Linked DNA regions of Robertmurraya sp. FSL R5-0851. The protein of the gene in region 1 interacts with the protein of each later gene in a pairwise test. Links are inferred from orthologs where the notes say so. Each region holds a gene or a part of one and is shown in the gene's direction. Other genes may lie near its edges. The genes, in order: tsaE and rlmB.

Region 1 (17,543 bases):
AACAAGAATTAATCGGCATCATTAAGCATGAATTATGTCATTATCATTTGCATCTAGAGGGAAAAGGCTATCAGCACCGAGATCATGACTTTAAAACCCTTCTTAAAAAAGTGGGTGCACCCCGTTTTTGTTCTACTCTCCCGAACCGCCCTGAAGTTAGAACCCAAAAGACCGTTCGTATATATCAATGCACCGGATGCGCTCAACAATATAATAGAAAAAGAAGGATCAATACTTCAAAGTATGTTTGTGGAAAGTGCCGGGGGAAACTTATTGAAATTCATGTTTGACAGTTGGAGAAAAAGATGTTAAATTATTATTCCGTGACTGACATCGAGCGGGAAAAAGTAATAAAAATTCCCCCTTGACTTTCACAGCTCGTCTCATTATAATGTAAAGAGTCGAGATTACGACATGAACACTTTTCTTATTCCACAGTAGCTCAGTTGGTAGAGCATTCGGCTGTTAACCGAACGGTCACAGGTTCGAGTCCTGTCTGTGGAGCCATTTTGGGGAAGTACTCAAGAGGCTGAAGAGGCGCCCCTGCTAAGGGTGTAGGTCGGGTGACCGGCGCGAGGGTTCAAATCCCTCCTTCTCCGCCAGTAACTTTCATCATCTTTTAAAAATATGGCCCCTTGGTCAAGCGGTTAAGACACCGCCCTTTCACGGCGGTAACACGGGTTCGAATCCCGTAGGGGTCACTTTTAAATTATTATACTATTAATAAAGGTCCCGTGGTGTAGCGGTTAACATGCCTGCCTGTCACGCAGGAGATCGCCGGTTCGATCCCGGTCGGGACCGCCATATTATTGGGCTATAGCCAAGCGGTAAGGCAACGGACTTTGACTCCGTCATGCGTTGGTTCGAATCCAGCTAGCCCAGCCATTTTTTATTTTAAGGCAATTTTATCTTAATTTGTACGAGCCATTAGCTCAGTCGGTAGAGCATCTGACTTTTAATCAGAGGGTCGAAGGTTCGAGTCCTTCATGGCTCACCATGTTTACTAAGTGGTATAGCATAATATTATGCGGGTGTGGCGGAATTGGCAGACGCACTAGACTTAGGATCTAGCGCCGCAAGGCGTGGGGGTTCGACTCCCTTCACCCGCACCATTCATTTCCAGTTGATTGACTGGGAGGATTCATGTATAATAGATACTATCGCTCTTAATGAGCGGTCGTGGCGGAATGGCAGACGCGCTAGGTTGAGGGCCTAGTGGGGGCAACCCCGTGGAGGTTCAAGTCCTCTCGGCCGCACCAAGAAAAAACTACAAAAAATGTTTGACATTAAAATATGGTTATGATATTATGTAAAAGTTGCTTCTTTAAAAAGAGCGCCCGTAGCTCAATTGGATAGAGCGTCTGACTACGGATCAGAAGGTTATGGGTTCGACTCCTTTCGGGCGCGCCATTTTGAATAACGGGGAGTAGCTCAGCTTGGTAGAGCACTTGGTTTGGGACCAAGGGGTCGCAGGTTCGAATCCTGTCTTCCCGACCATTTATAATAAAATAATAATATGCGGGTGTAGTTTAATGGTAAAACCTCAGCCTTCCAAGCTGATGTCGTGAGTTCGATTCTCATCACCCGCTCCAACAAATCAAATTGTTCTTTGAAAACTAAACAAATCATACGTCAACAAAAAATGATTAGTGTTGAAAAATACACTAGCCAACGTTTTATCTTTAAGAGCTAATCTTACTCTTTATTGGAGAGTTTGATCCTGGCTCAGGACGAACGCTGGCGGCGTGCCTAATACATGCAAGTCGAGCGGATCTTTGGGAGCTTGCTCCCAAAGGTTAGCGGCGGACGGGTGAGTAACACGTGGGCAACCTGCCTATGAGACTGGGATAACTCCGGGAAACCGGGGCTAATACCGGATAATTCTTTTCTACACATGTAGAAAAGCTGAAAGATGGTTTCGGCTATCACTCATAGATGGGCCCGCGGCGCATTAGCTAGTTGGTGAGGTAACGGCTCACCAAGGCGACGATGCGTAGCCGACCTGAGAGGGTGATCGGCCACACTGGGACTGAGACACGGCCCAGACTCCTACGGGAGGCAGCAGTAGGGAATCTTCCGCAATGGACGAAAGTCTGACGGAGCAACGCCGCGTGAGTGATGAAGGTTTTCGGATCGTAAAACTCTGTTGTTAGGGAAGAACAAGTACCGGAGTAACTGCCGGTACCTTGACGGTACCTAACCAGAAAGCCACGGCTAACTACGTGCCAGCAGCCGCGGTAATACGTAGGTGGCAAGCGTTGTCCGGAATTATTGGGCGTAAAGCGCGCGCAGGTGGTCTCTTAAGTCTGATGTGAAAGCCCCCGGCTCAACCGGGGAGGGTCATTGGAAACTGGGAGACTTGAGTGCAGGAGAGAAGAGTGGAATTCCACGTGTAGCGGTGAAATGCGTAGAGATGTGGAGGAACACCAGTGGCGAAGGCGACTCTTTGGCCTGTAACTGACACTGAGGCGCGAAAGCGTGGGGAGCAAACAGGATTAGATACCCTGGTAGTCCACGCCGTAAACGATGAGTGCTAAGTGTTAGAGGGTTTCCGCCCTTTAGTGCTGCAGCAAACGCATTAAGCACTCCGCCTGGGGAGTACGGCCGCAAGGCTGAAACTCAAAGGAATTGACGGGGGCCCGCACAAGCGGTGGAGCATGTGGTTTAATTCGAAGCAACGCGAAGAACCTTACCAGGTCTTGACATCCTTTTGCCTTCCCTAGAGATAGGGCGTTCCCCTTCGGGGGACAAAAGTGACAGGTGGTGCATGGTTGTCGTCAGCTCGTGTCGTGAGATGTTGGGTTAAGTCCCGCAACGAGCGCAACCCTTGATCTTAGTTGCCAGCATTTAGTTGGGCACTCTAAGGTGACTGCCGGTGACAAACCGGAGGAAGGTGGGGATGACGTCAAATCATCATGCCCCTTATGACCTGGGCTACACACGTGCTACAATGGGTGGTACAAAGGGCAGCAAAACCGCGAGGTCGAGCCAATCCCATAAAACCACTCTCAGTTCGGATTGTAGGCTGCAACTCGCCTACATGAAGCTGGAATCGCTAGTAATCGCGGATCAGCATGCCGCGGTGAATACGTTCCCGGGCCTTGTACACACCGCCCGTCACACCACGAGAGTTTGTAACACCCGAAGTCGGTGGGGTAACCGTAAGGAGCCAGCCGCCTAAGGTGGGACAGATGATTGGGGTGAAGTCGTAACAAGGTAGCCGTATCGGAAGGTGCGGCTGGATCACCTCCTTTCTAAGGAAAATTGAGGCTTATGACCTTCGGTCAAAGCTAACAACCGTTGATGATATGATTTGTTTAGTTTTGAGAGAGCAATCTCTCTATGATAATCGTTCTTTGAAAACTAGATAATGATAAATGAAGAAAACCAAGAAATACCGAGTAATCGCCATTTTAGTTTTCTCTCTATATTATATAGAGAAACTTTTTAACTGTAGGTTAAGTTAGAAAGGGCGCACGGTGGATGCCTTGGCACTAGGAGCCGATGAAGGACGGTACTAACACCGATATGCTTCGGGGAGCTGTAAGTAAGCTTTGATCCGGAGATTTCCGAATGGGGAAACCCTCTATCCGTAATGGGATAGAATCTTTACCTGAATACATAGGGTATTGAAGGCAGACCCGGGGAACTGAAACATCTAAGTACCCGGAGGAAGAGAAAGCAAACGCGATTCCCTGAGTAGCGGCGAGCGAAACGGGATTAGCCCAAACCAAGAGGCTTGCCTCTTGGGGTTGTAGGACACTCTATACGGAGTTACAAAGGAATGAAGTAGACGAATCGATCTGGAAAGGTCAGTCATAGAAGGTAACAACCCTGTAGTTGAAACTTCGTTCCCTCCCTGAGTGAATCCTGAGTACGGCGGAACACGTGAAATTCCGTCGGAAGCAGGGAGGACCATCTCCCAAGGCTAAATACTACCTAGTGACCGATAGTGAACCAGTACCGTGAGGGAAAGGTGAAAAGCACCCCGGAAGGGGAGTGAAAGAGATCCTGAAACCGTGTGCCTACAAGTAGTTAGAGCCCGTTAATGGGTGATAGCGTGCCTTTTGTAGAATGAACCGGCGAGTTACGATTACATGCGAGGTTAAGTTGATAAGACGGAGCCGTAGCGAAAGCGAGTCTGAATAGGGCGCTTTAGTATGTGGTCGTAGACCCGAAACCAGGTGATCTACCCATGTCCAGGGTGAAGTCCAGGTAACACTGGATGGAGGCCCGAACCCACGCACGTTGAAAAGTGCGGGGATGAGGTGTGGGTAGCGGAGAAATTCCAATCGAACTTGGAGATAGCTGGTTCTCTCCGAAATAGCTTTAGGGCTAGCCTCATGTAGTAAGAGTCTTGGAGGTAGAGCACTGTTTGGACTAGGGGCCCTCATCGGGTTACCGAATTCAGACAAACTCCGAATGCCAAAGACTTATCCATGGGAGTCAGACTGCGAGTGATAAGATCCGTAGTCGAAAGGGAAACAGCCCAGACCACCAGCTAAGGTCCCAAAGTATACGTTAAGTGGCAAAGGATGTGGAGTTGCTTAGACAACCAGGATGTTGGCTTAGAAGCAGCCACCATTTAAAGAGTGCGTAATAGCTCACTGGTCGAGTGACTCCGCGCCGAAAATGTAACGGGGCTAAACGTATCACCGAAGCTGTGGATTGACATCTACGATGTCAGTGGTAGGAGAGCGTTCTAAGGGCGTTGAAGCTAGACCGGAAGGACTGGTGGAGCGCTTAGAAGTGAGAATGCCGGTATGAGTAGCGAAAGATGGGTGAGAATCCCATCCACCGAATGCCTAAGGTTTCCTGAGGAAGGCTCGTCCGCTCAGGGTTAGTCGGGACCTAAGCCGAGGCCGAAAGGCGTAGGCGATGGACAACAGGTTGATATTCCTGTACCACCAAATTACCGTTTGAGTGATGGGGGGACGCAGGAGGATAGGGTAAGCGCGCTGTTGGATATGCGCGTCCAAGCAGTTAGGCTGATCACGAGGCAAATCCCGTGATCAAAAGGCTGAGCTGTGATGGCGAGGGAAATATAGTACCGAAGTTCCTGATTCCACACTGCCAAGAAAAGCCTCTAGCGAGGTAACAGGTGCCCGTACCGCAAACCGACACAGGTAGGCGAGGAGAGAATCCTAAGGTGAGCGAGAGAACTCTCGTTAAGGAACTCGGCAAAATGACCCCGTAACTTCGGGAGAAGGGGTGCTCTTCAGGGTGAATAGCCCAGAAGAGCCGCAGTGAATAGGCCCAGGCGACTGTTTAGCAAAAACACAGGTCTCTGCGAAGCCGCAAGGCGAAGTATAGGGGCTGACGCCTGCCCGGTGCTGGAAGGTTAAGAGGAGGGGTTAGCGCAAGCGAAGCTCTGAATCGAAGCCCCAGTAAACGGCGGCCGTAACTATAACGGTCCTAAGGTAGCGAAATTCCTTGTCGGGTAAGTTCCGACCCGCACGAAAGGCGTAACGATCTGGGCACTGTCTCAACGAGAGACTCGGTGAAATTATAGTACCTGTGAAGATGCAGGTTACCCGCGACAGGACGGAAAGACCCCGTGGAGCTTTACTGTAGCCTGATATTGAATTTTGGTACAGCTTGTACAGGATAGGTAGGAGCCTGAGAAGCCGGAGCGCTAGCTTCGGTGGAGGCGTCGGTGGGATACTACTCTGGCTGTATTGAAATTCTAACCCTCACCCCTGATCGGGGTGGGAGACAGTGTCAGGTGGGCAGTTTGACTGGGGCGGTCGCCTCCTAAAAAGTAACGGAGGCGCCCAAAGGTTCCCTCAGAATGGTTGGAAATCATTCGTAGAGTGTAAAGGCACAAGGGAGCTTGACTGCGAGACCTACAAGTCGAGCAGGGACGAAAGTCGGGCTTAGTGATCCGGTGGTTCCGCATGGAAGGGCCATCGCTCAACGGATAAAAGCTACCCCGGGGATAACAGGCTTATCTCCCCCAAGAGTCCACATCGACGGGGAGGTTTGGCACCTCGATGTCGGCTCATCGCATCCTGGGGCTGTAGTCGGTCCCAAGGGTTGGGCTGTTCGCCCATTAAAGCGGTACGCGAGCTGGGTTCAGAACGTCGTGAGACAGTTCGGTCCCTATCCGTCGTGGGCGTAGGAAATTTGAGAGGAGCTGTCCTTAGTACGAGAGGACCGGGATGGACGCACCGCTGGTGTACCAGTTGTCTTGCCAAAGGCATCGCTGGGTAGCTATGTGCGGAAGGGATAAGTGCTGAAAGCATCTAAGCATGAAGCCCCCCTCAAGATGAGATTTCCCATAGCGCAAGCTAGTAAGATCCCTGAAAGATGATCAGGTTGATAGGTCAGAGGTGGAAGCGCGGCGACGTGTGGAGCTGACTGATACTAATCGATCGAGGACTTAACCAAATTTAAGATGAAACGTATTTCTTTCTTCTTCTTCATTCATTATCTAGTTTTGAAGGAATGATTTTCTTCAATTGAATACGAGTCTAGTGGCGATAGCGAAAAGGTCACACCCGTTCCCATACCGAACACGGAAGTTAAGCTTTTCAGCGCCGATGGTAGTTGAGGGTTTCCCTCTGTGAGAGTAGGACGTCGCTAGGCTGTATTACAGATTTAATTATTATTGTCGCGGGGTGGAGCAGTCTGGTAGCTCGTCGGGCTCATAACCCGAAGGTCGCAGGTTCAAATCCTGTCCCCGCAATTATTGAAAGTTATTTTTCAAGTTTCACTTGAAAAAAACTCTGGTCCCGTGGTGTAGCGGTTAACATGCCTGCCTGTCACGCAGGAGATCGCCGGTTCGATCCCGGTCGGGACCGCCATTTTCATATTTTAGTAGAACCAAACGAACCAAATGGATTCGTTTTTTTGTTTTTTCGAGGGATTTCCTAATAAAAGACGATAATTTTGGCGATTATAGATAGAAAACAGTGTGGAATTTGGTTGCGTACACTTAAAGCTCCATAAAAATGAACGTTACTGGTGTATTTACTTGCAATTCTCGAGATATATTTGCGATCCCATGTACATACATATCCCCTTTTTGCTCATTTTTTTAAAATCATGTACACTTATAAGAGACTAGCCTTAGGAATCTGTCCTAAGGTTTTTTTATAAAAGATTGGGTGATGAATTCAATGAACGAATACATAGTAAGAACAAACAGTACGGAAGAGACTTTACAATTTTCAAAGGAACTGGCACAGAAGCTTCAACCAGGAGATGTGATTACATTAGAAGGTGACCTTGGTGCAGGTAAGACGACGTTTACTAAAGGACTCGCAGTGGGACTGGATATTAACAAAAACGTTAGTAGTCCTACTTTTACTATAATAAAAGAATATAACGGAAGACTTCCACTTTACCATATGGATGTGTATCGATTGGAGGATTCTGACGAAGACTTGGGCTTTGATGAATATTTTGAAGGACAGGGAGTAACGGTTGTGGAGTGGGCTCATCTGATTGAAGACCAACTACCGGAAGAACTTCTACAAATCAAGATTTCTCATGGGGAAGAGAATTCTCGTAACTTAACGATAACGCCAAAAGGAAAACGATATGAAATGCTTTGTAAGGAGCTATTTGCCTAATGAAAGTACTAGCTATAGATACATCCAATTATCCACTGGGGATTGCCTTAATAGATAACCAACAAGTGATTGGGGAGTATATAACGAATATTAAAAAGAATCATTCGATCCGTGTGATGCCAGCGATTGAAAACCTATGCAGGGAATGTGAAGTTAAGCCAGCAGACCTAGAGAAAATTGTCGTCGCTGAAGGTCCTGGTTCTTATACGGGAGTTCGTATAGGAGTAACGATCGCGAAAACATTAGCGTGGACCTTACAAATTCCGCTTGTTGGGGTTTCAAGCATAGAAGTGTTAGCGGCATCAGCTGCACGGTACTTCCCAGGCAATGTGGCTCCATTATTTGACGCTAGAAGAGGACAAGTCTATACCGGTCTATATCGCTTCCAAAATGGCGCACTCGAAAAAGTTAAAAAAGACCAACTGGTATTAGCTAAAGATTGGGCAGAGCAGTTAAAGGAGATGTCAGAGCCTGTTTTATTTGTTGGCAATGATGTCCCTATTCACAAGGAAGTACTAGTGAGTATTATGGGAGATCAAGCAAGATTTGCTCACTACACTGAACATAATCCACGTCCTGGTGAGCTAGCTCATTTAGGGGTCAATCGAGAACCCGTTGATGTGCACAGCTTTGTGCCAAATTATATTCGGTTAGCTGAAGCTGAAGCGAAATGGCTAGAAGGGAAGAAAGAAAATGATGCAAAATGAAGAGACTCACTCATTATCTGATTCCTTTGTGTTTCGATATATGAAGGAAGAAGATATCGATCAAATTTTAAAAATTGAGGAGCTTTCATTTGCAACGCCTTGGACAAGGCAGTCATTTGAGAATGAGTTGAATTTAAATCAATTTGCTGTCTATCTGGTCTTAGAAAAGGAAGGACAAATTGTAGGTTATTGTGGCATGTGGTTGATTGTTGATGAGGCGCATATTACAAACATAGCGGTCTTACCTGAATTTCGTGGGCAAAAGCTTGGAGAAGGGATCCTTCGTATGATCATGGAGGTTGCAAAAAAAAGGGGTGCAAAATCGATGACACTGGAGGTACGTGTGTCAAACACAGTGGCACAATCGTTGTACCGTAAGCTCGGCTTTATGAACGGTGGAATACGCAAGAATTATTATACTGATAACTATGAGGATGCATTAGTCATGTGGGTGACAATATGAGTGAGAAAAATCAATATATATTAGGGATCGAAACAAGCTGTGATGAAACAGCTGTTGCGATTGTAAAAGATGGACATGAAATAATAGCAAATATCGTTGCGTCGCAAATTGAAAGCCATAAGCGCTTCGGTGGAGTCGTTCCTGAGATTGCTTCTCGTCATCATGTCGAGCAAATTACGATTGTCATAGAAGAAGCGATGCGAGTGGCTGAATTACAGTTTTCAGATATTGATGCGATTGCTGTAACGGAAGGGCCAGGACTTGTCGGAGCCTTATTAATAGGGGTGAACGCAGCCAAGGCGCTGAGCTTTGCTCACGGTATTCCTCTTGTAGGAATTCACCATATCGCTGGTCATATTTATGCGAATCGCTTGATAAAGGAAATGGAGTTTCCACTGTTATCACTGGTTGTCTCTGGTGGACATACAGAGCTTGTTTATATGAAGGAACATGGCCATTTTGAGGTGATTGGAGAAACGAGAGACGATGCTGCGGGTGAAGCATATGATAAAGTCGCTAGGACGTTAAAAATGCCATATCCAGGCGGACCTCATATTGACCGATTAGCGGCGGTTGGCTCACCTATTATAGATTTACCGAGAGCCTGGTTAGAGGAAGGGTCCTATGATTTTAGCTTCAGTGGATTAAAATCAGCAGTTATCAACACTGTCCACAATGCAGAGCAACGAGGAGAAGTGATTGCACCTGAAGATCTTGCTGCAAGTTTTCAACAAAGTGTGATCGATGTGTTGGTAACTAAGACGGTACGTGCGGCGAAACAATATTCTGTGAAGCAAGTGTTACTAGCAGGAGGAGTGGCTGCGAATAAAGGACTGCGTAGCGCGCTAGAGAGAGAATTTGCTGCTAATGAAGGTGTAGAATTAATTATTCCTCCACTTTCTTTATGCACAGATAACGCAGCCATGATAGCTGCTGCGGGAAGTGTTATGTATGAAAAAGGTCAAAGAAGTGACTTTACTTTAAACGCCAATCCTGGATTAGACCTATCTATCCACAACTAATAACTTTAGGAAAAAGTCCCTATCACATGATAGGGGCTATTTTTTGTGTATAAACACTATTTCGACAAGTTTCACTGTGGGTAATGTGGATAAAATAAACTAAAATTGTGGATAATGTGGGAAACCCTGTGGAAAGCTCATATAAAAACAATTTAGCTGTGAACAAAATTGTGGAAAGGAAAAAACCGGGATAGATTCTTCCTCCCGGTTCTTTACGCTTATTCAGCCAGTTCACTCCATTCTTCTAGTAACTCATCTAATTGGAGTTTGGCTGTTTCCGTTTCTTCATTAATTTTAAGCACTCTTTCGTGATCTTGAAAAATTTCTGGATCACAAAGCAATGTATTATTTTTTTCAATCGTTTCTTCAAGCTTTTCAATTAAGCCCTCAATTTCTTCGATGCGTCGCTTTCGTTGGCGCTCTAATTTCTTGGCTTCCTTATCGATTTGATACGTATTTTTTTCTGGAGAAGCAGCTATGGTAGCGGCAGCCTTTTCTGCTTGTTCAATGGCTTTAAGCTCTTCTTGTTCTAGCTTCTTTTCCACGTAATAATCGTAATCCCCAAGATACTCAACAGCCGCGGTTTTACTAAGCTCAATCACCTTTGTAGCAATGCGATTAATAAAGTATCGATCATGAGAAACAAAAAGAATCGTACCTGGATAATCCACAAGCGCGTTTTCTAATATTTCCTTACTGTCTAAGTCCAGATGGTTGGTAGGTTCATCTAGTATAAGAAGATTCGCCTTTTGCATCATGAGCTTAGCTAGTGCTAAACGTGCTTTCTCCCCACCGCTTAGAGTGGAAACCGTTTTTAATACATCGTCGCCGGTAAATAAGAAATTCCCTAGTACCGTGCGGATTTCCTTTTCACTTTTCAGAGGGTATTCGTCCCAAAGCTCATTTAACACTCGCTTGTTTGAAGTAAGAGCTGCTTGTTCCTGGTCATAATAGCCAATGCTAACATTGGAGCCGTAATGAACTTGTCCTTCTAACGGTTGTAACGTACCTTGGATGGTTTTGAGTAAGGTTGATTTTCCAATCCCATTTGGTCCAACTAAGGCAACGGAATCTCCTCTAGTAATTCGGAGGGAAAGTTCCTCAGCTATTCGTTCATCATGATAACCAACTGCTAGGGAGTGGACATTTAACACTTCATTGCCACTTTGCTTTTCAATATCAAAACCGAAGGAGGCGGACTTTTCATCTCCAAGAGGTTTGTCCATAACTTGCATTCTCTCAAGCGTCTTCCTTCTACTTTGGGCTCGCTTGGTGGTCGATGCACGAGCAAGATTTTTTTGAATAAAGTCCTGTAGTTTGGCTATTTCATCTTGTTGTTTCTCGTATTGTTTGAGATCACGCTCGTAGTTTTCGGCTTTTTGTTCAAGATAAGAGCTGTAGTTTCCTGAGAATTTGCTGATTTGATTCCTAGAAATTTCGTACACTTGATTGACCACTTTGTCTAAAAAGTAGCGATCGTGGGATACGATTAAGATGGCACCTGAGTAGCCAGTAAGATATTGCTCTAGCCAAGACAACGTATCGATATCTAAATGGTTGGTAGGTTCGTCCAAGATAAGAATATCAGGCTTGGTTAATAACAACTTCGCAAGAGCTAAACGAGTTTTCTGGCCACCACTTAAGCTATCAATTTTCGTAGAGTAATCGAATGAGTGGAAGTTCAAGCCATGTAGGACAGAACGTATATCTGACTCGTACTGGTAGCCCCCATTCTCCTTAAACTCATTTTGGAGATGGTCATATTCCTTGATTGTTCGCTCGTACAAAGTAGCATCTTCAAATACGGTAGGATCAGCCATTTTTTCCTCAAGCTTACGAAGTTCCCGCTCTTGTTTCATGACATGTTCAAACACGGTAAGCATTTCTTCCCAAATGGATAATCCGGAAACAAGACCTGTGTTCTGAGCCAAGTACCCGATCGTTACATGTTTGGGCTTGATTAAATCACCTGATTCATAGGAAAGGTGACCGGCAATAATCTTGAGTAATGTAGATTTCCCGGCCCCGTTTCTACCTACTAAGGCAATACGGTCTCTTGTTTGAACTTCTAGTTTTATATTCGATAAAATAAGGTCAGCCCCATAAGACTTGGAAAGCTGGTTTACTTGTAGTAGTATCATTGATTTCACCTCTATACTTCTACGGTTAGTGTATCGCATTCAATACGGATGAGCAATGATATGAGTTGTGAACTATGTTACAATGTTTTCACACAAAATGAGGAAAATAGTGTATGATTTTGAAAGAGGTGTATAATAGATGTCAGAGTTCACTCATTTTAATAAAGAAGGCAGAGCAAAAATGGTAGATGTGAGTGATAAGCCCGAAACGGTACGGACGGCCATTGCCCACTCTAGTATCACAGTTAATCAAGAGATATATGATCGAATCACACATAACCAAATGAAAAAGGGGGATGTGTTAGCAGTCGCACAGGTTGCAGCTGTTATGGCTAGTAAAAAAACATGGGATATTATTCCAATGTGTCACCCTATTCCACTCACAGGTGTTGATATTTCTTTTGATTGGGAATCAGATAACAATTGCCATACTCTACATATTTCTGCTAGTGTAAAGACAAAAGGGAATACAGGTGTAGAAATGGAAGCGTTAACAGCTGCTTCTGTTTGCGCGCTTACCGTGTATGATATGTGTAAAGCAGTAGATAAAGGAATGGTTATCGGGAAAACATACCTGGTTGAAAAGACAGGTGGTAAAAACGGTGACTTTAAGAGAGAAGAGAGACTATATTAGTTAAAGGTAGAAGGTAGGGGAAGAACGATGAGTAATGAATCAATGAAAATCCCACAAGCAACGGCGAAAAGACTACCATTGTATTATCGCTTTTTAAATAGTTTACACTCATCAGGAAAGCAACGCGTTTCATCGGCTGAACTAAGTGAGGCGGTGAAGGTCGATTCTGCAACAATCCGAAGAGATTTTTCATACTTTGGAGCCTTAGGTAAAAAGGGATACGGTTACAATGTAAACTATTTATTATCCTTTTTCCGTAAAACACTCGACCAAGATGAATTAACGAAGGTTGCGTTAATTGGGGTCGGGAATCTTGGGACAGCATTTTTAAACTATAACTTCTTAAAGAATAATAATACCAAAATTGCGGTTGCATTTGATGTGATAGAAGAGAAGGTAGGCACAAAAATTGGTGAAGTGCCCGTCTACCATATGGATGATCTAGAAGAAGTTATTGAAAAAGAAGACATTCAGGTCGCGATATTAACGGTTCCAGCACCGGTTGCACAATCCATTACCGATCGAATGGTTCAAGGATCGGTGAGAGGCATTTTAAACTTTACCCCGGCCCGATTAACGGTTCCCTCATCCATCAGGGTTCACCATATTGATCTGGCTATTGAGTTACAGTCACTGGTGTACTTTTTAAAGCATTATTCAATGGATGAAGAAATGGTAGAAGAATAAACAGTAAGCCGCCCCTTAGTGGAGCGGCTATTTCTTTTGCTCTTTCTTGATCTCTTTAATTTTAAAATGTAAAAGAATCATCCGAATGCCTGAACCAATATCAAAGGTCGCTAGCAAGACAAGCAGGTAGGTGAAAAAGCCCCACTCTCCATTTTGCTGTAAGTCCTGTATGGCAAACACTGTGAACAGAGCACCTAAGATGATGTATATAATTCCTGAAAATAAAGGTGACTGTCTCATAAGAAGAATCCTCCAATAAAGCTTTGCATTTGTTCTGCTTGTTTGATTAATTTTTCTAAGTCTTCCTTAAATACGGATTGCACAAGAACAACGAACGTATTCATCGATACGTGAGCAACGATCGGAACGAGAATCCGATTGGTTTTTACATACAAATACGCAAAGGTGAATCCCATTGCGGAATAAAGTAGAGTGTGCTCCGGCTCCATATGGGCAAAAGAAAAAATAACGGAGCTAAGCAAGGCTGATAGAAAAAAGTTAAATCGCTTATAAAAAGCCCCAAAAATGATCTTACGAAAAACAATTTCTTCTAATATAGGACCAATCACTGAGCTCACGACAATCATAATAGGAAAGGACTCAATGATGCGTAGAATCTGTTGCGTATTTTCAGAACCAACATCAATACCAATCAAACGTTCAATATTTGCAGCAAAGGCTTGGGCAAATAGGGCAAGAAAGACACCTGTGATAGACCAAAGGATCGATCGACCTAAGCTGGCTCCGCTTCTTACTTCATTTGTGTTTACCATCTCATTACGCAACAACATCAGGACAATCACAAGTGTGAGCGAAAAGCTTATGACAAGCCAAGTGACCCCTGCGAACCCTTGAGAGTGATGGGTTTCAAAACCAATCAGTTCTAGTATCAGAGAGGTGATAGGGACACCAATAAAGCTTGAAAGCTGCATAGCAATATAAGCAATTAATATAATCCAATATTCACGTTTCAAAACAAGTCTCCTTTTCCATCCAATATAGTTATTCTACTCGTAAACATCAGGTTGTATCAAATAAGAAGAATTATCGTCCGTATTTTAGCATTATATGGATAGAATAGGTGGAAAAGTACATACTTAGTAAGGTTGTACAATTAACAAGTTATGGGGGGACTTTTACAAAAAATTTATAAAAAAAAGCGGTTTCTCGCTTGCAAAAAAGGTAGAGATTCATTAATATAATAGTTGTGTTAGCACTCTAGTTAAGTGAGTGCTAATAATAAAAATCTTTCATATATTTGAGGAGGTTGTTTCACTTGTTAAAGCCACTAGGTGATCGCATTGTAATTGAGCTAGTTGAAACGGAAGAAAAAACGGCAAGCGGTATTGTACTACCAGACTCTGCTAAAGAGAAGCCTCAAGAAGGCAAAGTAGTTGCTGTCGGCACTGGCCGCGTACTTGAAAGCGGTGAGCGTGTAGCTCTTGAAGTTTCTGTGGACGACCGCATTATCTTCTCAAAATACGCTGGCACAGAAGTGAAGTACGAAGGAAAAGAGTACTTAATTCTACGTGAAAACGATATTCTTGCTATTCTTGGATAAGAGTAGAGATTTTCTTATTTAAAAACTAAACGAAGACAGAATAGATTGAAAAAACTCGAGGAGGGTATTTTACAATGGCTAAAGAAATTAAGTTTAGTGAAGACGCACGCCGCTCGATGCTTCGTGGGGTAGATGCACTTGCAAATGCGGTAAAAGTAACATTAGGACCAAAAGGACGTAACGTGGTTCTTGAAAAGAAATTCGGTTCACCACTTATTACAAACGATGGTGTAACGATTGCAAAAGAAATCGAACTTGAAGATGCATTCGAAAACATGGGTGCGAAGCTTGTTGCTGAAGTAGCTAGCAAAACAAATGATGTGGCTGGTGACGGTACGACAACTGCAACGGTTCTTGCTCAAGCGATGATCCGTGAAGGCTTAAAGAACGTAACAGCTGGAGCTAACCCAATGGGTATCCGTAAAGGGATGGATAAGGCAGTAGCAGTAGCGGTTGAAGAGCTTCGTGCTATTTCAAAGCCAATCGAAAACAAAGCTTCTATCGCTCAAGTTGCGGCTATTTCTGCTGCTGACGATGAAGTTGGTCAATTAATTGCTGAAGCAATGGAGCGCGTTGGTAACGACGGCGTTATCACTATCGAAGAATCAAAGGGCTTCACTACTGAGCTTGATGTAGTAGAAGGTATGCAATTCGATCGTGGATATGCATCTCCATACATGGTAACAGACTCTGATAAAATGGAAGCTGTTCTAGACAATCCATTTATCTTAATTACGGATAAGAAAATTGGAAGCATCCAAGAAATCCTTCCTGTTTTAGAGCAAGTGGTTCAACAAGGTAAGCCATTATTACTTGTTGCTGAGGATGTTGAAGGGGAAGCGTTAGCTACTTTAGTAGTGAACAAGCTTCGCGGAACATTCAATGCAGTTGCTGTTAAAGCTCCTGGTTTCGGTGACCGTCGTAAAGCTATGCTTGAAGACATCGCTATCTTAACAGGTGGAGAAGTAATCACTGAAGAGCTAGGTCGTGACCTTAAGTCTGCAACGATCCAATCTCTAGGTCGCGCTTCTAAGGTTGTTGTTTCAAAAGAAAACACAACAATCGTTGAAGGTGCTGGAGACTCTGCACAAATCGCAGGTCGTGTAAACCAAATCCGTGCGCAAATGGAAGAAACCACTTCTGAATTTGACCGCGAAAAATTACAAGAGCGCTTAGCTAAGCTAGCTGGCGGTGTAGCAGTAGTGAAAGTTGGAGCTGCTACTGAAACAGAATTAAAAGAGCGTAAGCTTCGTATCGAAGACGCATTGAACTCAACTCGTGCAGCTGTTGAAGAAGGTATCGTTTCTGGTGGTGGTGTAGCCCTACTTAACGTATACAACAAGGTTGCTGCTCTAGAGGTTACTGGTGACGAGAAAACAGGTGTGAACATCGTACTACGTGCGATGGAAGAGCCAGTTCGTACAATCGCACACAATGCGGGTCTTGAAGGATCTGTTATCGTTGAGCGCTTAAAGCGTGAAGAAGTAGGAACAGGCTTCAACGCAGCGACTGGCGAGTGGGTAAACATGATCGAAGCTGGTATCGTTGACCCAACTAAAGTAACTCGTTCAGCTCTTCAAAACGCTGGATCTGTTGCAGCAATGTTCTTAACAACTGAAGCAGTTGTTGCTGACATTAAAGAAGATACTCCTGCAATGCCTGACATGGGCGGCATGGGTGGAATGGGCGGCATGATGTAATAAACGCCCTCAAACCCTTGATATATAAGGGCTTTATGTAAGATGAGAGTGGAATGTTAACAAATTATAGAAGCTTCTCATAAGTTGAGCCAACTTATGGGAAGCTTCTTTTTTATATATGAAAGTTTAGTTGGAGGGATAAGAAAGTTACTTTTAGAGTAGTCGGCCCCGTTTCAAGTGTTCATATTAAGCACATGCGTGATAAAATGAAAAAATAAAAATGCGATGAAAAAGATGGCTAGTAAGGAGTTGCCGTGGCTTTTGATATTGTCAGAGGTGGACGCAATGTGAAAGGGGTAAATAAAAACAAGAATCAAAAGAATAAAATAATAGGAATAGCTTCATTAAAGGAAGCGCTATCCGCATTAAAAGTCGCAGATCTTCAAGACATCCGGAAAAAGCTGCAAATTAAAAATATAAGCTCGATGAAAAAGGCGGAGTTAATTCAATCTTTGGCAGAGGCAATCCCTGTTCTTTTCAGAAATATTATCAGTCAGTTCGATGAGCGACGATTATTTTTAATAAAAAATATCATTGCCAATAATGGAGTTATGAGCGCAAACAATCTAGAAATCGAGGAGATGTAGTATCTCCATAAAACTGGTTTTATGTTTACTAGTTTTCAAAATGGTAATACAATCGTCATAATCCCTTTGGAATTATTGCCTTCTCTAGTGAAAATTATTCAAGACGAAACGATACTTACAGATGTTAAGCGGAATACGGATTGGATAAAGATTACTGCTAGACCCTTTAGTTATTTTAGAGGAGCAGGCATCTAGAAAGAATATTGATTACTATCCATTCTCGAAGAAACAGCTCCTTGAAGCAGGTGAAACGACTATGTGGAGTGTCCAAAAGGTTATTCTCAACCTTTATCTCTATTTACGAAAGAGTATCGGATGTCAAAACAAGAGGCGAAGGAGTTTGTTGAGGACTGTATTATGCATGCGAAATTAGGCAATCAACCTAGTCAGCTTCTTCAATATTTACAGACTCAACTGACATTCGAAAGCTTAGAAGTAGTGCAAAGACTGATGGATGCCGTTGT
Region 2 (12,426 bases), 150 kb from region 1 along the record:
ATTAGCATTGCTTCAAGTTTCCGTGATAAGCCAACCAGACCAACCGATTGTATTATAGGTGAAGTAGGTTTGACAGGGGAGATAAGAAGGGTATCTAGAATAGAGCAGCGTGTTCAAGAAGCAGCTAAGTTAGGGTTTGAACGAGTCATTATTCCTGCCAATAACATAGGTGGATGGTCAGCCCCAAAAGGGATTCAGTTGATTGGAGTATCTACTGTAGCGGATGCACTAAAAGCGACATTTGAATAAGTGAAAGATAAAGGGTAAAAAATTGACACCAATATTTGCTAGGTGCTACCCTTAGTAATAATAATCATTAGAAATCACCCGCAATTATACTGAAATAACAAAGAGATTACAGGATAATGACAAACAATAATTTTCTATGTAATATTACGTTTCAATTTATAGAATTTGTTTATAATGTATAAAAGGAGGTGAAGGAATGTTAAAGCGTATTGTTCAAGCCTGTTTCTTAATTACAGGTGGTACTTTAGGGATCTTTTTAATCTCTGATTTATTAACTCTTATCTCATTAGACGACATTCCTCTGATAAATAATCATTATGTTACCGCTATTTTAGGTGCTATTATTTTTTATCTTATTACTTTTTGGGCGGTCGAGTATGTCGTCAATTTCGTGAAATGGGTAGAAGAATCCCTTGTGAAAGTACCTATAACAGATATTATTTTTGGTAGCGTAGGATTAGTGTTTGGATTAATCATTGCCTTTTTAGTTGGTTATGCTTTAACGGGTATTGAAGTACCTATTTTAAATACGGTTGCTCCCGTACTATTGACACTTCTATTTGGTTATTTAGGTTTCCAGGTTGGTTTTAAAAAGAGAGACGAGTTATTAACCCTTTTTACAAAATCGAAAAAGAAGTCTAGTGACGAAGAAATAGAGGCTGAGCCTACTAATGCTAAAAATGAATTAAAAATATTAGATACAAGTGTTATTATTGATGGACGTATTGCTGATATCTGTCAAACAGGTTTCTTAGATGGAACGATTGTCATTCCACAATTTGTCCTTGAAGAATTGCAGCATATTGCTGATTCCTCAGATGTATTAAAGCGAAACCGTGGTAGAAGAGGTCTTGATATTTTAAATCGAATTCAAAAAGAGCTAGCGATGAATGTTGAAATATATGAAGGCGATTTTGAGGATGTACAAGAGGTAGATTCAAAACTTGTTAAGCTTGCTAAGTTAACAAGTGGGGTAGTTGTAACTAATGACTTTAATCTTAATAAAGTGTGTGAACTTCAAAAGGTCGCCGTATTAAACATTAATGACTTGGCAAATGCTGTTAAGCCAGTGGTATTACCTGGAGAAGAAATGAATGTTCAAGTCATTAAAGATGGCAAGGAGCATAATCAAGGGATTGCTTATCTCGATGATGGCACGATGATTGTGGTGGAAGATGGTAGAGATTATATTGGTAAGCAGCTTGATGTATTGGTAACAAGTGTATTACAGACATCAGCTGGTCGAATGATTTTTGCTAAACCGAAGTTACTAGAAAAAGCATTATAGAAATAGTTAGGGGATATCTTATGTCTTACCAAGTTATTATCCCTGCAGCAGGACAAGGGAAAAGAATGCGGGCAGGCAAAAATAAGGTGTTGCTTCAGCTAAAGGATATTCCTATATTAATTCATACTCTGAGAGTATTTGAATTAGATGACGCATGTAAGGGAATTATTTTAGCTATTTCAGCCGGAGATGAAGATCATTTTTCCAGTCTCTTAAAAAAGTATCGAATTAAAAAGGTTACCTCTCTTGTTGCTGGTGGGAACGAAAGACAGCATAGTGTATACAATGGGTTGCAGGCAGCAAAGAAAGAGGGAATTGTACTCGTACATGATGCAGCTAGGCCATTTATTGAAAAAAGAGTGATCCATGAATTAGTATCGGTAGCTGAAAAGGATGGAGCGGCTGTAGTAGCGGTGCCTGTTAAGGATACGATTAAGAAGGTAAATAATTTTGAAGTAGTTGAGACGATTGAGCGTTCAAGCTTGTGGGCCATTCAAACCCCACAAGCTTTTCGCGTGTCGTTGCTAGAAGAAGCTCATAACCTAGCGTTGGTACAGAATTTTTTAGGGACGGATGAAGCCAGTTTAGTAGAACGACTACATATACCTGTAAAAATTGTTGAGGGCGACTACGATAATATCAAACTGACGACACCAGAAGATTTGTATTTTGCAGAGGCAATCATTAAGCAACGTGACTACCAAAAGAGGGGACTTTAATAACGATGTTTAGAATTGGACAAGGATTTGACGTTCATCAGCTCACAGAAGGTAGACCTTTGATATTAGGAGGTATAACGATTCCTTATGAAAAAGGATTGTTAGGGCATTCTGATGCAGATGTCCTTCTTCACACAGTGACAGATGCAGTTTTAGGGGCGATTGGTGAAGGAGATATTGGAAGACACTTCCCGGATACGGACCCAGAGTTTAAGGATGCCGATTCAGCGAAACTTCTTGAACATGTATGGTCATTAGTTGAGAATCGAGGGTATGAGCTTGTGAATGCAGATTGCACCATTATTGCACAAAAACCTAAGATGGCACCATATATTGAGCAAATGAAGAACCGAATCGCTGAATTATTGAAAGCTACACCCGATCAAGTAAATGTGAAAGCAACAACGACAGAAAAGCTTGGGTTTACCGGAAGAGGAGAAGGAATTGCCTCTCAAGCAGTGGTGCTCTTAAAAAAGAAAGAGCTCTAGGAATTGTCTTTTCACAATGATAAAATAAATGTCAAAAATAGATTGAACTCTTAGGAGGAAAAAGAATGTCTAACACTGTACGTGTTCGTTATGCACCAAGTCCAACGGGGCATTTACATATTGGAAACGCTCGTACTGCGCTATTTAACTACTTGTTTGCGCGTCATCAAGGTGGAAAGTTTATTATCCGAATTGAAGACACTGATAAGAAGCGTAATATTGCTGGTGGGGAAGAGAGTCAGCTAAAATACTTAAAATGGTTAGGGATCGATTGGGATGAGAGCGTTGATGTCGGTGGATCATATGGTCCATATCGACAATCAGAACGTAACGACTTATATGAAGTGTATTATAAGCAACTTCTAGAAGAGGGCAAAGCTTATAAATGCTATTGTACAGAAGAAGAATTAGAAGCAGAACGTAATGAGCAAGCGGAGAAGGGTGAGATGGGTGGCTATTCAGGCAAATGTCGTCATCTAACGAGTGAGCAGCGTGAAGGTTTAGAAAAAGAAGGCAGACAGCCAAGTGTTCGCTTTCTAGTTCCTGAAGGAAAGGTTTTCAGCTTTAACGATATGGTTAAAGGGGACGTTTCTTTTGAGGCAGATGGAATCGGCGGAGATTTTGTTATTGTAAAAAAGGACGGAACACCAACATATAATTTTGCTGTAGCCGTTGATGATCACTTAATGGAAATCACACATGTGTTGCGTGGTGATGATCATATCTCAAATACACCAAAGCAAATGATGATCTACGAAGCATTAGGTTGGGAAACACCGGTGTTTGGACATATGACATTGATCGTGAATGAAAGCCGAAAGAAGCTGAGCAAACGAGATGAGTCCATTATTCAGTTCATTGAACAGTATGAGGAATTAGGATATCTTCCTGAAGCATTATTTAATTTTATTACTTTACTCGGCTGGTCACCATCTGGAGAAGAAGAGATTTTCTCGAAGGAAGAGTTGATTTCTATTTTTGAAGCGAATCGACTTTCGAAATCTCCGGCTCTATTTGATAAGCAAAAGCTTACGTGGATGAATAACCAATACATGAAGAAGCAAGAGGTTGATGTCGTGTATGAGCTTGCTCTGCCACATCTTCAAAAGGCGGGTCTTATTAGTGAGGCAATGACTCCAGAGGAAATAGAATGGACGAAAAACCTCGTAGCACTTTATCAAGAGCAGTTGAGCTATGGGGCTGAAATTGTCGAGCTATCTGAGTTATTCTTCAAGGAAGAGCTGGAGCTAGAGGAAGAAGCAAAGGCGGTTCTTCAGGAGGAAGGCGTGAAGGAAGTATTATCTACTTTTGCGAATGAGATTGAAAAGCTTCCAAGTCTCCAGCCAGAGGATGTTCAAGCAACGTTGAAGAGTGTTCAAAAAGCAACGGGGCAAAAGGGTAAGAAGCTCTTTATGCCGGTTCGTGTGGCTGCTACTGGTCAAACACATGGTCCCGATCTACCGAAAGCCATTGCGCTAATCGGAAAAGAAAAAATATTACAGCGAATTGTGAGCATTATTGGTTAACAGATTGGAAAAAATGTAATATAGTAAAGATAATTATATAATTTAGAAAATGTTGAAGAGGAAAAGTAAAAAAGCAATGCTTTTTAGAGAGAACCATCATCGGCTGAAAGTGGTTTAAGTCCCTTGTTTTTTGAAGTGCCCCTCTGAGTCCTGATTCGAAACGGGGTCATTCCCTTAGTAGAATGAGGCGGATTTCTTCCGTTACAAGAGTTGAGTTGAAGTAACTTAGGTTACTTAAACAGAGTGGAACCGCGCAACAAAGCGTCTCTGTCATTTTTGACAGGGGCGTTTTTATTTTTATAAAAAAGCAGCATTTACGTTTAGGGGGAACGATAATGTTTAAAATGCTAAGGGAAGATGTTGAAGTAGTTTTTGAACAAGATCCAGCGGCAAGGACGTATTTGGAGGTTATCTTAACATATTCAGGTTTGCATTCCATCTGGGCTCATCGAATGGCACATGCTCTATATAAGAGAAAATTTTATTTTATGGCAAGGGTCATTTCGCAGGTAAGTCGCTTCTTCACAGGGATAGAAATTCACCCAGGTGCAACCATCGGAAGACGTTTTTTTATCGATCATGGCATGGGGGTTGTCATTGGTGAAACATGTGAAATTGGTGACAATGTGACGGTGTTTCAGGGAGTTACACTCGGAGGAACTGGAAAAGAGAAAGGAAAGCGACATCCAACGATAAAGGACAATGCTCTTATTGCAACGGGTGCGAAAGTATTAGGGTCAATCACGGTTGGTGAAAATTCTAAGATAGGCGCAGGTTCTGTTGTACTAAAGGATGTCCCTCCGAATTCGACAGTAGTTGGTATTCCTGGGAAAGTGGTAATAAGGGATGGAAAGAAAGTAGAGAAAGATTTAAATCACTGTGATCTACCAGATCCAACTGGTGATCGTTTTAAAGCATTAGAATCCGAAATTAACCATTTAAGAAGACAACTAGAACAGGTAGAGAAGGAAAGGAGTTACGAGCGTGAGCATTCAAATATATAATACATTGACTCGTTCAAAAGAGCCGTTCATACCTCTTGAAGAAGGTAAAGTAAAGATGTATGTTTGCGGACCTACAGTTTATAACTATATCCATATAGGAAACGCTAGACCACCTATTGTGTTTGATACAGTAAGAAGATACTTAGAGTACAGGGGCTATGAGGTTCAATATATCTCCAATTTCACTGATGTGGATGATAAACTTATTCGCGTAGCAAATGAGCTGGGTGAAGATGTCCCAACGATTGCTGATCGTTTTATTAAAGCGTACTTTGAAGATGTTACAGCACTTGGATGCAAAAGAGCAGATGTGCATCCTCGAGTTACAGAAAGTATGGATATTATTTTAGATTTTATTTCTACATTGATTGAAAAGGGATATGCCTATGAGTCCGAGGGAGATGTATACTATCACACTCGCAAATTTAAGGAGTATGGTAAACTGTCTCACCAATCAATTGATGAACTGCGACTAGGAACGAGAATTGCCATCGGTGAAAAGAAACAAGATTCCTTAGACTTTGTCCTTTGGAAGGCAGCAAAGCCGGGTGAAATCTTCTGGGAAAGCCCATGGGGGAAAGGAAGACCGGGTTGGCATATTGAGTGCTCTGCCATGGCGAAGAAGTATTTAGGTGATACCATTGACATTCATGCAGGAGGACAGGATCTGGCTTTCCCTCATCATGAGAATGAAATTGCCCAATCAGAAGCGCTAACAGAAAAAACATTTGCGCGCTATTGGATGCATAACGGGTACATTAATATTGATAATGAAAAAATGTCAAAATCACTAGGAAACTTTGTTCTCGTTCACGATATTATCAAAAAACATGATCCGCAGGTACTACGCTTCTTCATGTTAGCAGTCCATTATCGCAATCCTATTAACTATACTGATGAATTGTTAGAAAATACAAAAGCAGGACTTGAACGATTGAAAACTTCGTACCAAAACTTAAAACATCGACGGGATGCAAGTACCAACTTAACGGATAATGATCAAGAGTGGTTGACAAAAGTTACCACCTTACATGATGAGTTTGTTCGTGATATGGATGATGATTTTAATACAGCAAATGGGATCACTAAGTTATTCGACCTATCTAAGTTGGCTAACATGTATCTTATAGAAAAAAATACATCTATTGTTGTAATCGATGCATTTATGAGAGAGTTTGAAGTGTTATTTGGAATCTTAGGTTTAACGCTTGAAGCGGATCAACTGCTTGACGAAGAAATAGAAGCATTAATTGAACAACGAATCCAGGCTAGAAAAGATCGGAATTTCCAGTTATCTGACCAAATTCGTGATCAGTTAAAAGAGATGAATATTATTTTAGAAGATACGCCTCAAGGCACAAGATGGAAAAGAGGCTAAAATATGCTTCACTTTGAAAATACGATAGATGCGAAACAATTGAATAGTCTCGCTTTAGCATATATAGGGGACTCCATTTTTGAAGTTTATGTTAGAAGATATCTCCTTGAATCAGGGAAGGTAAGACCAAATCAGCTTCATAAGGAGTCAACCAAGTATGTTTCAGCAAAAGCTCAGTGTCAATTCATCCATCACTTTCTGGATTCGAAGCTTTTGAGTGAGGAAGAAGAGGCTGTTGTTAGAAGGGGCAGAAATGCAAAATCTGGAACAGTGCCAAAGAACACAGATGTACAGACATATCGCTATGGGACAGCGTTTGAAGCATTAATCGGATATCTATATTTGATGAACAGAGAGGAGCGACTTGATGAGTTGATCACAGTCGCCCTCTCTCAAGTTGGAGAATGAAAGGAGGAACAATAAGATGAGCCAAGACTTTATTATTGGAAAAAACCCAGTTATAGAAGCACTAAAGTCAGAACGCGATGTGAATAAAATATTTATCGCAGAAGGTTCCCAAACGGGTCAAATGCAACAGGTCATTGGGCTAGCAAAAGCACAAAATGTCATCGTTCAATTTGTTCCTAAAAAGAAAATCGATCAGATGGTAGAAGGAAATCACCAAGGGGTCGTTGCGGCAGTGGCTGCCTATCAGTATGCGGAGCTGGATGACTTGTTTAAGGCAGCAGAAGCAAAAGGAGAAACACCTTTTTTCCTTCTGTTAGATGAAATTGAGGATCCACATAATCTAGGATCCATTATGAGAACAGCGGATTCCACTGGTGCACACGGAATCATCATTCCGAAACGAAGAGCAGTTGGGTTAACAGCAACCGTAGCAAAAGCATCAACGGGTGCCATTGAGTATGTTCCTGTTGTCCGAGTGACGAATATGGCACAAACCATTGATGAACTAAAGGAACGAGGATTATGGATTGCAGGTACCGATGCGTTGGGAAAACAGGACTTTCGTTCGCTCGATGGGACAATGCCTTTAGGTCTTGTGATTGGTAGTGAAGGTAAAGGAATGGGGAGACTCATCCGTGATAAATGTGACTTTTTGGTTAGCCTGCCAATGAAAGGACATGTCACCTCTTTAAATGCTTCGGTAGCAGCTGCCCTTTTAATGTATGAGGTGTATCGAAAACGATATCCACTAGAGGGATAAAATGGACATTCTGTTAGTGGATGGATACAATATCATCGGAGCCTGGCCAGAGCTTCGAGAGCTGAAAAATAAGGATCTAGCTGCCGCTAGGGACCGTCTGGTTGAGAGGATGGCCGAGTATCAAGCCTACTCAGGTTATCGTGTCATCGTTGTTTTTGATGCACATTTTGTAAAAGGAACAGAGAAAAAGTATAAAAATTATAAAGTCGAAGTTATCTTCACAAGAAATAATGAAACTGCGGATGAACGCATTGAAAAACTTGCGATCTCTTTAAATAATAGGAAAACTCAAATTCATGTGGCCACCTCTGATTTTACAGAACAATGGGCCATATTTGGACAAGGAGCCCTAAGAAAATCAGCACGAGAGTTATTAATTGAGATGGATTCGGTTGAAAAGAAGATAGAAAAAAAGGTAAAGAACATCCAGGAAAATAGCCCTGCTTCAAAAATACCGTTAAGTAGTGAAGTGGCAGAAATTTTCGAAAAATGGCGTCGAGGAAAGTGAAGAGCGGTTGACGCTTTAAAAAGGCCTACTGTATAATATTTCTATCTATGCTTGTTCGGTCGGGGGGATCCGAAGTGAATGCTGACTACAAGACAACAAAAATCAACGAAAATTATTTACATTTAATGCAGCTTGAGGATGAAGAAATAGTTGATTTAGTGCACAAAGGTGATAGTGAAGCATTAGATTACTTGATTCATAAGTATCGAAACTTCGTTAGAGCTAAAGCTAGATCCTATTTCTTAATCGGTGCTGACAAAGAGGACATTGTTCAAGAAGGAATGATCGGTCTTTACAAAGCGATCAGAGATTTCCGAGAAGACAAGCTCACTTCCTTTAAAGCGTTTGCAGAACTTTGTATTACGAGACAAATCATTACCGCCATTAAAACGGCAACAAGACAAAAGCATATTCCACTGAACTCTTATGTGTCGTTGGACAAGCCGATCTATGATGAAGAATCCGATCGTACGTTAATGGATGTTATTTCTGGAGCTAAAGTGTTAGATCCGGAGGAACTTATTATCAATCAAGAGGAATTTGATCATATTGAGGTGAAAATGGCAGAGCTTCTAAGTGATTTAGAGCGGAAAGTCCTAGCTCTATACCTTGATGGCCAGTCATATCAGGAAATATCAGAGGAGCTTAACCGTCATGTGAAATCGATTGATAATGCGCTCCAACGTGTGAAAAGGAAGCTTGAGAAATACCTTGAGGTAAGGGAGCTCACCCTGTAGTATGACAGGGTAGATGGTAATAGAGCTCTGTTGACATTGATAAGTGTCCATGATACAGTTTTATGGACAAAATAGTAAGTTAGAGGTGGCATTTTTGACAAAAAAGGTAGTTTTGGCCTGTGTAACTTGCGGTTCGAGAAACTATTCAACGATGAGCAATAAAGAGTCGGAACGGTTAGAGCTGAAGAAGTTTTGTAGAACATGCAGTGCTCATACCATCCACCGTCAAACAAAGTAGTAGGCACCACCTATAGATAGAGTAAGACAAGGAAGTTGGGGGTATCCACATGCAGCGCGTAGTCGATTTTTTTAAAGATGTCAGCCGTGAAATGCGCAAGGTTAGTTGGCCAAAGCGTAAGGAACTGACGAACTACACAGTTACAGTATTAGCTACAGTTATATTTTTTGCTCTTTTCTTTGCTGTAATAGATTTAGGGATTTCAGAATTAATTCGTTTAATTCCTTGAATAACACCCGTAACATAATGGTATAATGGTAACAAACATAGGAAACTTTTAGCAAAGCCCGGCAACGGGTTTTTTCATTTGTAAAAAAATAAAAGCTAACAATGCTTTCTAGTTTAATAATATGGATTTTTTTATATAGGGAGGGAAGGACAATTCGTCCTCGACAATGGAAAAGAATTGGTATGTAGTTCATACTTACTCTGGTTATGAGAACAAGGTAAAAGCAAACCTTGAAAAGCGTGTAGAGTCTATGGCGATGCAAGACAAAATCTTCCGAGTAGTAGTGCCTGAAGAAGAAGAAACAGATATTAAGAATGGTAAAAAGAAAGTAGTTAAAAGAAAAGTATTCCCAGGTTACGTATTAGTTGAAATCTTAATGACAGATGACTCTTGGTATGTGGTTCGAAATACTCCTGGAGTAACTGGTTTCGTAGGTTCAGCTGGATCTGGTTCTAAGCCGACACCTTTACTGCCGGAAGAAGTGAATTTCATTCTTAAACGTATGGGACTTGAGCAGAAGCGTGTGGATGTAAACTTTGAACTTGGAGAAACGGTACAAGTCAAGGAGGGTCCATTTGCAAACTTTACTGGATCTATTGAAGAAATTGACAAAGACAAGTCTAAAGTCAAGGTTCTTGTAAATATGTTTGGTCGGGATACCCCTGTAGAACTTGAATTTACACAGATTGAAAAAATATAACCTGAAAAAACTTGAAATAGGTTTCGAAAGATGGTAATATTTCAAAGGTCAGTATGTCTCAAACATTGAGACCGGACAAAAGGAAACAGTTCTTTATTCTAAATAAAGACTATTATATGAGTGGGAGGGGAAAATCCCCTATTACCACATCACGGACTTAAGGAGGTGTGTCTCGTGGCTAAAAAAGTAATTAAGATTGTTAAGTTGCAAATCCCTGCTGCTAAAGCTAATCCAGCACCACCAGTTGGTCCTGCACTTGGTCAAGCCGGTGTTAACATCATGGGATTCTGTAAAGAGTTCAACGCTCGTACAGCTGAACAAGCTGGCTTAATCATTCCTGTTGAGATTACGGTTTTTGAAGACCGTTCATTTACATTTATTACAAAAACTCCTCCTGCTGCAGTTCTTCTTAAGAAGGCGGCTGGCATTGAGTCTGGTTCTGGTGAACCGAACCGTAATAAAGTAGCAACAGTCAAGCGTGACAAGGTGCGCGAGATTGCTGAAACAAAAATGCCTGATCTAAATGCGGCTAGCGTTGAAGCAGCTATGCGTATGGTTGAAGGTACTGCACGCAGCATGGGTATTGTTATCGAAGACTAATTCATGCTCGAATGTTTCTTTAGTTAAGGGGTTGCGGTGTTGAATTTGGTTTCACGCGCAACCTTTCTTATGTCTAGCGGGTGTGTTAAAGCACAGCGCTGTTATTCGTGGGAGGTTAGTTAAGAACTTTTCCGCTAAAACCACAATCTAGGAGGAAATAAAAATGGCTAAAAAAGGTAAGAAGTTTTTAGAAGCTTCAAAGCTTGTTGACCGTACAAAAGCATATCCGGTTGAAGAAGCTATTGAACTTGCTAAAAAGACAAACTTTGCAAAGTTTGATGCATCTGTAGAAGTTGCTTTCCGTCTTGGAGTAGATCCAAAGAAAGCTGACCAACAAATCCGTGGAGCAGTTGTGCTTCCAAACGGAACTGGTAAAACACAACGTGTACTTGTATTTGCTAAAGGTGAAAAGGCGAAAGAAGCAGAAGCAGCTGGCGCTGATTATGTAGGAGATGCAGACTACATCAACAAAATTAACCAAGGTTGGTTTGAGTTTGACGTAATCGTTGCTACACCTGACATGATGGGTGAAGTTGGTAAGCTTGGTCGTGTGTTAGGACCTAAAGGCTTAATGCCAAACCCTAAGACTGGTACAGTTACATTTGATGTAACAAAAGCAGTTAATGAAATCAAAGCTGGTAAAGTTGAATACCGTGTTGATAAAGCTGGAAACATCCACGTACCAATCGGGAAAACTTCTTTCGAAAACGAAAAGCTTGTTGAAAACTTCACTACAATTTTCGAAACAATGCTTAAAGTGAAGCCTTCTGCTGCAAAAGGAACTTACATGAAGAACGTAACTGTTACTTCAACAATGGGACCTGGAGTAAAAGTAGACCCTTCAACTGTAAATGCAAAGTAATTTAAAAATATAATTGACAACAGAATAAAATTCTACTAGAATAGATTTTGTTGTGAAAATAGAATAACATTTGTACCGCAGACAGTAGGTGCCTTCAAGGCTTAATCTCCTACCGAGGTCATACGATAGATTGAACAGTTCGTGTAAACGACTATTGTATACTTCCTCCATGTCTGCAAGGCATGGAGGTTTATATTTTCTGGTATAAATGTAGTAAATCTACAGGAGGTGTAAGGATGAGCAACGCTATCGAAACTAAAAAAGTAATCGTAGACGAAATCGCTGATAAGTTAAAAACTGCTAAAACAACAGTTGTTGTTGACTATCGTGGTTTAAATGTTTCTGAAGTAACAGAACTTCGTAAACAACTTCGTGAAGCTGGTATCGAGTTCAAGGTTTACAAAAACTCTTTAACTCGTCGTGCTGCTGAAGCTTCTGAACTTGCTGGCCTTAACGACGCTCTTACAGGTCCTAACGCTATCGCATTCAGTAACGAAGATGTTGTTGCCCCAGCTAAAATTTTAAATGACTTCGCTAAAAAGCATGAAGCTCTTGAAATTAAAGCAGGTGTAATTGAAGGGAACGTTGCATCATTAGAAGATATTAAGGCTCTTGCTGAACTACCATCACGCGAAGGCTTACTATCTATGCTACTCAGCGTACTTCAAGCTCCAATCCGCAACCTTGCTCTTGCTACAAAAGCTGTTGCAGATCAAAAAGAAGAACAAGGCG

The links.
Region 2: the proteins of tsaE (region 1) and rlmB interact in binary tests that used the Escherichia coli proteins (3 or more experiments, as listed by UniProt). The link is inferred for Robertmurraya sp. FSL R5-0851 from one-to-one orthologs.

The regions. Positions count from the first base shown.
Region 1 is NZ_JBBOOE010000001.1:254,028-271,570, forward strand. Bases 6,107-8,849 are described here. They hold tsaE (tRNA (adenosine(37)-N6)-threonylcarbamoyltransferase complex ATPase subunit type 1 TsaE), read left to right. Parts: upstream 6,107-7,121; coding sequence 7,122-7,577; downstream 7,578-8,849. Other genes in these bases: tsaB (tRNA (adenosine(37)-N6)-threonylcarbamoyltransferase complex dimerization subunit type 1 TsaB), read left to right, coding at 7,577-8,284; rimI (ribosomal protein S18-alanine N-acetyltransferase), read left to right, coding at 8,271-8,747; tsaD (tRNA (adenosine(37)-N6)-threonylcarbamoyltransferase complex transferase subunit TsaD), read left to right, coding at 8,744-8,849. Outside these bases: MKX65_RS01375 (SprT family protein), read left to right, coding at 1-290; more of tsaD, read left to right, coding at 8,850-9,769; MKX65_RS01480 (ABC-F family ATP-binding cassette domain-containing protein), read right to left, coding at 9,988-11,910; cyclic pyranopterin monophosphate synthase MoaC, read left to right, coding at 12,050-12,544; MKX65_RS01490 (redox-sensing transcriptional repressor Rex), read left to right, coding at 12,572-13,231; MKX65_RS01495 (YdiK family protein), read right to left, coding at 13,259-13,471; MKX65_RS01500 (CPBP family glutamic-type intramembrane protease), read right to left, coding at 13,468-14,205; co-chaperone GroES, read left to right, coding at 14,508-14,792; groL (chaperonin GroEL), read left to right, coding at 14,867-16,492; MKX65_RS01515 (Rho termination factor N-terminal domain-containing protein), read left to right, coding at 16,747-17,079; MKX65_RS01520 (SEC-C metal-binding domain-containing protein), read left to right, coding at 17,338-17,543. UniProt on the Escherichia coli protein: Required for the formation of a threonylcarbamoyl group on adenosine at position 37 (t(6)A37) in tRNAs that read codons beginning with adenine.
Region 2 is NZ_JBBOOE010000001.1:107,665-120,090, forward strand. The notes cover bases 6,104-8,948. They hold rlmB (23S rRNA (guanosine(2251)-2'-O)-methyltransferase RlmB), read left to right. Parts: upstream 6,104-7,076; coding sequence 7,077-7,820; downstream 7,821-8,948. Other genes in these bases: cysS (cysteine--tRNA ligase), read left to right, coding at 6,104-6,652; MKX65_RS00595 (ribonuclease III domain-containing protein), read left to right, coding at 6,656-7,060; MKX65_RS00605 (NYN domain-containing protein), read left to right, coding at 7,822-8,328; sigH (RNA polymerase sporulation sigma factor SigH), read left to right, coding at 8,454-8,948. In the rest of the region: DNA repair protein RadA, read left to right, coding at 1-249; MKX65_RS00565 (PIN domain-containing protein), read left to right, coding at 446-1,537; ispD (2-C-methyl-D-erythritol 4-phosphate cytidylyltransferase), read left to right, coding at 1,558-2,256; ispF (2-C-methyl-D-erythritol 2,4-cyclodiphosphate synthase), read left to right, coding at 2,262-2,744; gltX (glutamate--tRNA ligase), read left to right, coding at 2,810-4,270; cysE (serine O-acetyltransferase), read left to right, coding at 4,606-5,274; more of cysS, read left to right, coding at 5,255-6,103; more of sigH, read left to right, coding at 8,949-9,065; rpmG (50S ribosomal protein L33), read left to right, coding at 9,160-9,303; preprotein translocase subunit SecE, read left to right, coding at 9,353-9,532; transcription termination/antitermination protein NusG, read left to right, coding at 9,699-10,232; rplK (50S ribosomal protein L11), read left to right, coding at 10,407-10,832; rplA (50S ribosomal protein L1), read left to right, coding at 10,996-11,694; rplJ (50S ribosomal protein L10), read left to right, coding at 11,931-12,426. UniProt on the Escherichia coli protein: Specifically methylates the ribose of guanosine 2251 in 23S rRNA.